3 regions of the Agromyces sp. Y782 genome follow, and region 2 is predicted to be linked to each of the others. Evidence: predicted binding sites of a transcription regulator. Region 2 holds the regulator's gene; each other region holds the start of a gene.
The links. The regulator HrcA, encoded in region 2, represses chaperone genes, less so after heat shock. The targets are predictions, from matches to a motif close to TTNGCACTCGNNNNNNNCGAGTGCNAA.
Positions count from the first base shown of each region.

Region 1: groL (chaperonin GroEL) is a predicted target of HrcA. The motif match lies at 1,141-1,167, and genes of this name have one in related genera.
Region 3: groES (co-chaperone GroES) is a predicted target of HrcA. The motif match lies at 1,110-1,136, and genes of this name have one in related genera.

Region 1 is NZ_JCAIUG010000001.1:3,051,994-3,054,261, reverse strand. It holds gene groL (chaperonin GroEL) at 1-1,095, opposite strand, end outside; gene AC1C2S_RS13900 (DUF3048 domain-containing protein) at 1,221-2,268, opposite strand, start outside.
Region 2 is NZ_JCAIUG010000002.1:1,082,303-1,084,570, forward strand. It holds gene dnaJ (molecular chaperone DnaJ) at 1-371, opposite strand, end outside; gene hrcA (heat-inducible transcriptional repressor HrcA) at 427-1,449, opposite strand; gene AC1C2S_RS19290 (DUF4870 domain-containing protein) at 1,643-2,032, shown strand; gene AC1C2S_RS19295 (DUF4870 domain-containing protein) at 2,165-2,268, shown strand, end outside.
Region 3 is NZ_JCAIUG010000001.1:2,891,130-2,893,397, reverse strand. It holds gene rarD (EamA family transporter RarD) at 1-592, opposite strand, end outside; gene groES (co-chaperone GroES) at 740-1,036, opposite strand; gene AC1C2S_RS13190 (class I SAM-dependent methyltransferase) at 1,189-2,268, shown strand, end outside.

The DNA of each region.
Region 1 (2,268 bases), on a different contig from region 2:
CTCCTGCAGCTTCTCGCGGTCGTAGTCGGAGTCGGTGTTGTCGATCTCCTTGCGGATCTGCGAGACACGGCCTGCGATGGCCTCTTCTTCGCCGCCACCCTCGACGATGGTCGTCTCGTCTTTGGTGATGATGACCTTGCGAGCGGTGCCGAGCAGGTCGAGGGTGACGTTCTCGAGCTTGAGGCCGACCTCTTCCGAGATGACCTGGCCGCCGGTGAGCGTCGCGATGTCCTGCAGCTGCGCCTTGCGACGGTCGCCGAAGCCGGGAGCCTTGACGGCGACCGACTTGAAGATGCCACGGATCTTGTTGACGATCAGCGTGGCCAGAGCCTCGCCGTCGACGTCTTCAGCGATGATCAGGAGCTGCTTGCCGGTCTGGATGACCTTGTCGACGATCGGCAGCAGGTCTTTGATGTTCGAGACCTTGCCGTTGACGATCAGGATGTAGGGGTCTTCGAAGACCGCTTCCTGACGGTCGGGATCGGTGACGAAGTACGCCGAGAGGTAACCCTTGTCGAAGCGCATGCCCTCGGTCAGCTCGAGCTCGGTGCCGAAGGTGTTCGACTCCTCGACGGTGACGACACCCTCTTTGCCGACCTTGTCGATCGCCTCGGCGATGAGTGCACCGATCTGCTCGTCGGCGGCCGAGATCGAAGCCGTTGCGGCGATCTCTTCCTTCGTCTCGACGTCTTTCGCGTTCGCGAGGAGCTCGGTCTCGACGGCCGCGACGGCCTTCTCGATGCCGCGCTTCAGCGAGATGGGGTCGGCGCCTGCTGCGACGTTGCGAAGGCCCTCGCGCACGAGCGCCTGGGCGAGCACGACCGAGGTCGTGGTGCCGTCACCGGCGACGTCGTCGGTCTTCTTGGCGACCTCCTTGACGAGCTCGGCACCGATCTTCTCGTACGGGTCGTCGAGCTCGATCTCTTTGGCGATCGACACGCCGTCGTTCGTGATCGTGGGCGCGCCCCACTTCTTCTCGAGCACGACGTTGCGGCCACGCGGGCCGAGGGTCACCTTCACCGCGTCGGCGAGCGTGTTGAGGCCACGCTCGAGGCCGCGACGGGCCTCCTCGTTGAAAGCAATGATCTTTGCCATGTGTTTCTCTCGTCCTTTCCCGGACGTCTTCAAAGATTCGTTGGGTTAGCACTCAAAACGAGTGAGTGCTAAGACGATTCTGGCACTCGACCGTCGGGAGTGCAAGCGAGCGCCGGGCTGTCCGCTCAGGGCGTGAAGCTCGCCGAACCCTCGTCCGGCACGAGCTCCACCCAGGTGTTGCCGGGGGCGAGGCGCAACGGTGAGCCGTCATCGGCGGTGAGGGTGATCGGCGACGCCGCGGCGTCCTTCGACCAGGTGCCGTGCGCTGTGCGGCCCGCAACCGAGACCCAGGCCTCGCCCGAGCCGATCAGAACCGTCCTCGGCACGTCTTCGTAGCTCTCGTCGATGCCGACCCGCAGGGTCACCACGTTCGTGGCCCGCACACGCTCCCCCGAAGCTTCGAGATCAGGGGCGCCTTCCTGCGAGCGCAACCACACGGATGCCCCGCCGTCCCACTCCCATGCAGGGAAGCGCGCATCGGAGAACACGAGATCGATCCGCGACGTCGGGGCCGCAGCGAGGGCCGGCGCAGCCAACGGGTCCGCCGCGCCGTACGCGAACTGCGCCGGCGGCGGCGCAAGCGACGCGTTTCGCGAAACGGCCTCGCCGGCACGGAGGATCACGTCGTGCGGCCCCGGCCGTTCGTCGGCGCGGTAGAAGAGACCGGTGTCGTCGTAGTCGAAGACGATGTTGAGGAGCGGCGTCGCCATCATCATCTCGACGAACCGCTCCTGCCCACCCGAATACGAGATGATGCCGCCGAACGGCGTCGCGATGTCGGGATCCATCGGACGAATCGAGCGCACGGGGCCGAGCTCGTCGGGGACATCCGAATGCCAGACCGCGAGGTACCGGGTGATGCCGCCCTCGACGAGCTCCTCGAAGACGATGTCGGTTCGATTCATCGCAATTTGCGGGCGAGCCTCTTCGTGGTTGTCGATCTTCACGGCGAGCGAGGGATGCGCGAGCCCCGCAGCATCCGCCGCCGTGCCTCGGAGCGGCGCGAACGCCACCGCCACTGCGGACGAGTCGGCCACAGGACGCGACGTCACTCCGCCGGATTGCGTGTCGGGGTTGGACGCCGACGGCTGGCACCCGACGAGCAGCACCGCGGTCGAGGCGAGCACGGCCAACGCTGCTGCCCGCCGAAGCGGTGTCGGCCGGGCCCGCGCT
Region 2 (2,268 bases):
CGGTGCGTGCCGAAGATGACCTCGTCGAGGCCCACCTCGACCCTGATGAGCGCGTCTTGACCCCGCTCCCGGCGCGATCTCGGACCCCGGCTCTGTTGGCCGGCGCCGAAGAAGGTCTCGAAGATGTCGCCGAAGCCGCCGAAGTTCTGACCACCACCGAAGCCGCCCTGACCTCCGAGGTCGTACTGCTCGCGCTGCCGGGCATCGGAGAGCACGTCGTACGCGTGCGTGACCTCTTTGAATCGCTCGGATGCCTCGGCGCCCGGATTGACGTCGGGGTGGAGCTCCCGGGCGAGACGACGGTACGCCTTCTTGATCTCGTCGGGGGTGGCGTCGCGCGAGACGCCGAGGACCTCGTAATGGTCGGCCACGGAGGGCTTGTCCTTTCGATTGCCGGATGCCGGTCGGGTGCGACGGGCGGCGGGTTCAGCTCTCGCCGAGCGTGCGGGAGAGGTAACGTGCGACGGCGCGAACGGCCGCCATGCTGGTGGAGTAGTCCATGCGGGTGGGCCCGACGATGCCGAGTCGCGAGATGTCGCGGCCGGGGATCGAGAAGGCGCTCGAGACGACCGAGGTCTCGCCGAGGCCAAACGACGCGTTCTCGCGCCCGATGCGCACGGTGACCGCATGCTCGTCGGTCGCCATCTCGCCGAAGAGTTTCAGCAACGTGACCTGCTCCTCGATCGCCTCGATCACGCCGAGGATCGAGCCGGCGAAGTCCTGCTCGGTGCGCACGAGGTTCGCGGCCCCGGCCACGACGAGCCGCTCGGTGCGCTGTGCGCGTGCCTGTTCGGCGAGCGTGGTCGCGAGCGTGTGCAGCACCGCGGCGTGCCGGCTGTCAGCGCCGTCGATCTCCCCGGAGAGGGCCTCGGCGGCATCCGCCATCGCGCGACCACCGGCGATCTCGTTCAACCTCGCCCGCAGGGCGTCGAGCGTGTGCTCGTCGACCGGTTCTTCGAGTTCGGCGAGGCGCTGTTCGACCTGGCCTGAATCGGTGATGAGGATGCAGAGCACCCGATCGGCTGCGAGGGAGACGAGCTCCACGTGACGCACGCGGTCGCTGCCGAAGCTCGGGTATTGCACGACCGCGAGCTGCTTGGTGAGTTGGGCGATGAGGCGCACCGTTCGGGCCAGCAGCTCGTCGAGGTCGCTCGACTCGCCGAGGAACGTCTCGATCGCCTGCCGCTGGGCAGGGGTCAGCGGGCGCACGTCGGTGAGCTGGTCGACGAAGACGCGGTAGCCCTTGTCGGTCGGAATGCGACCCGACGAGGTGTGCGGAGCTGCGATCAGCTCTTCTTCTTCGAGGAGGGCCATGTCGTTGCGGATCGTCGCGGCCGACACGCCGAAGGCGTGCCGCTCGACGATCGTCTTCGACCCGACGGGCTCGCGTGATGCGACATAGTCCTGAACGATCACGCGCAGCACGGCGAGGCTGCGTTCCGAGACCATGGCCCTCGCTTCCGTCAGACGCTTAGCACTCGTTCTGAGTGAGTGCCAATCATATCGCGACATCCCGTGACGAAGCCGTTGCCACCAGCGGGCGGCGGCGCTAGCTTATGGGTATCCCCGCGAGTCACCCCCTTGCAGCGATGCCCGATCGCGCGAGACGCGGTTCACCCGAGAACCCCGAAAGGCACCCGCCATGACCGATCCGAACTCATCAGCACCCGATCAGAACGTTCCGCCCGCCCAACCGGTCGCAGCTGCGCCGCTCGCACAAGAGCAAGATGTGCAGTGGGGCTCGTTCGCGCACCTCGGCGGCATCCTCGGATTCCTGCCGGCCCTCATCATCTGGCTCGTCTTCAAAGACAGGGGCTCCTTCACGAACACCGAGGCGAAAGAGGCGCTGAACTTCCAGATCACGATCCTCATCGCCTACGTCGTCGGCTGGATCCTGACGATCATCTTCATCGGCGTCCTCGTCGTGTGGGCGGCATGGATCGTGAGCGTCGTCTTCTCGATCATCGCGTTCCTCAAGGCGAAAGACGGCCAGCACTACCGCTACCCGTTCGCGATCCGCCTCATCAAGTAGTCCGGGCCGGAGCGCGCCGGGCGAATTCCGTACCCGGCGCGCGCCACTGTGCCAGCATGGGATGGTTGAAAGCTCGCCTGTCGTGCGACGAGACCGAATATCGCCTTCGGGCGAACCGATCAAGGAGACAACATGTCCGACGCCACCCCGCCTCCCCCGCCGCCGCCGCCGAACCCCTACCAGCAGGGCGCGCAGCTCAGTCCGGCCGACGAGAAGCTCTGGGCGACGCTCGTTCA
Region 3 (2,268 bases), on a different contig from region 2:
CGATCGTGAGTCCTGAGACCGCGTCGACCTTCGGGCCGACGCGCTTCTTGATGAGTCCGTAGAAGCCGAACGAGAACGCCAGCACGAGTGCGATCCACGGCAGCTGGCCGTATCCGAACGCGAGCACCACGACCGCGACGATCGAGATGCCGACCGCGATCCACTGGGTGAGGTTCAGGCGCTCGCGCAACACGAGCACGCCGAGGAAGACCGTCACGATCGGGTTGATGAAGTAGCCGAGCGCAGCCTCGACCACCTGGCCGGAGAGCGTCGCGTAGACGTAGGTCTGCCAGTTGATGAAGATGAGGAGACCGGCGAGCCCCATCGTGAGCACGATGCGGCGATCGCGGAAGAGCACCGCAAGTGGCCGCCACGCGCGCGTGACCGTGATGAGCAGGGCGCAGAAGACGATCGAGAACAGCACCCGCCAGGCCACGATCTCGAACGGCGCCGAAGGAGCGAGCGCGATGAAGTAGATGGGGAGGAAGCCCCAGAAGCCGTAGGCGCCGATCGCGAAGAAGAGGCCCGAGCGGCTCACTCCCGCCGTCGGAGTCGTCGAGGCGGATGGCACGGTCTCGGAGCGGGATGACACCAGCACAGACTACGCCCGGGCGGGGATGACGAGAGCGGCGGGCAAGAGGTTCGGGCGAGCGGATGCCGCGGCATCCGCCCGCCCGAACGACGACGAGGCCCGGATGCCCCACTGGGGCATCCGGGCCTCGAATGTAATCGTGTCGCCTTAGCGGACGACGACCGCGAGCACGTCGCGAGCCGACAGGACGAGGAGGTCGTCGCCGTCGAACTTCACCTCGGTGCCGCCGTACTTCGAGTAGATCACCTTGTCGCCGACTGCGACGTCGAGCGGGATGCGGTTGCCGTGGTCATCGATGCGACCGGGGCCCACTGCCACGACCTCGCCCTCTTGGGGCTTCTCCTTGGCAGTGTCGGGGATGACCAGACCCGATGCGGTGGTCTGCTCGGCCTCGACCTGCTTGATGACGATGCGATCCTCGAGCGGCTTGATGGAAACCGACACGGTTGACCTCTTTCTTGACGAAGACTGGTTGGCAGCCTCAGAGCGAGAGTGCTAAACCGAGTCTAGGCGCGATTTGGCACTCGTGCAACGTGAGTGCCAGCCCATTCAGCCACAGGCGAACGCTGCCGCGACGCGATGCTAACGTGGCCCGGGTGGATCGCGCTGAACTCGTCGAACTGCTCTCGCCAGAGGGCCTCACGCTGCTCGACGGGCTGCCCGATTGGGACTCGAAGGCCGACATCGTCAAGACCGTCGCCGACCTTCGCAAGCAAGGGCATCGGCCCAGTCTCGTGGCTGCCGTGCTCAGCCAGGCGAAGCTCCGAGCGAAGGCGGAGGCGAAGTTCGGCCCGTTCGCCTCGCGGATGCTCTTCACCGAAGCCGGCCTCGAACAGGCGACACGGTTGAAGGTCGCGGCCCTGCACGCCGGACGCTTCTCGAGGGCCGGTGTCGGCCATGTGGCCGATCTCGGCTGCGGCATCGGGGGCGATGCCCTCGCCATGGCGGCGATCGACCTCGAGGTCACGGCAGCCGAGGCCGACGAGGTCACCGCGGCGATCGCCGCGTACAATCTCACGCCTTTTCCCCGGGTGCGAGTGCTGCACGAGCAGGCGGAGCAGGTCGCCCTCGGCGGCATCGACGGGGCGTGGCTCGATCCGGCGCGACGAACGACCGCAGGCGGCACGACGACGAGAATCACGGATGCCGCCGACTACTCCCCCTCGCTCGACTTCGCTTTCGGGCTGGGTGAGCGCATGCCCGTCGGAGTCAAGCTCGGCCCCGGCACCGATCGCGGCGTGATCCCCGCAGGAGCAGAGGCGCAGTGGGTCTCGGTCGACGGCGACCTCGTCGAGCTCGGGGTCTGGTTCGGATCGGTCGCCCGTCCCGGCATTCGCCGCGCCGCCCTCGTCATCCGGGGTGACGCCGCCCAAGAACTCACGGCGGGTGCCGACAGCGAAGACGCTCCGGTCGGGCCGCTCGGCGATTACCTGTACGAGCCCGACGGTGCCGTCATTCGCGCGCGGCTGATCGGTGATCTCGCCCGTGCGCACGGCGCGTGGATGCTCAGCTCCGGCATCGCGTACCTCACTGCCGACACCGCGTTCGACTCGCCGTTCGCTCGCGGGTTCCGCGTGCTCGAACGGCTGCCCGCCGACGAGCGCCAGCTGCGACAGGCGTTGGCGGAACGGGACATCGGCACACTCGAGATCAAGAAGCGCGGCACCGATGTCGAC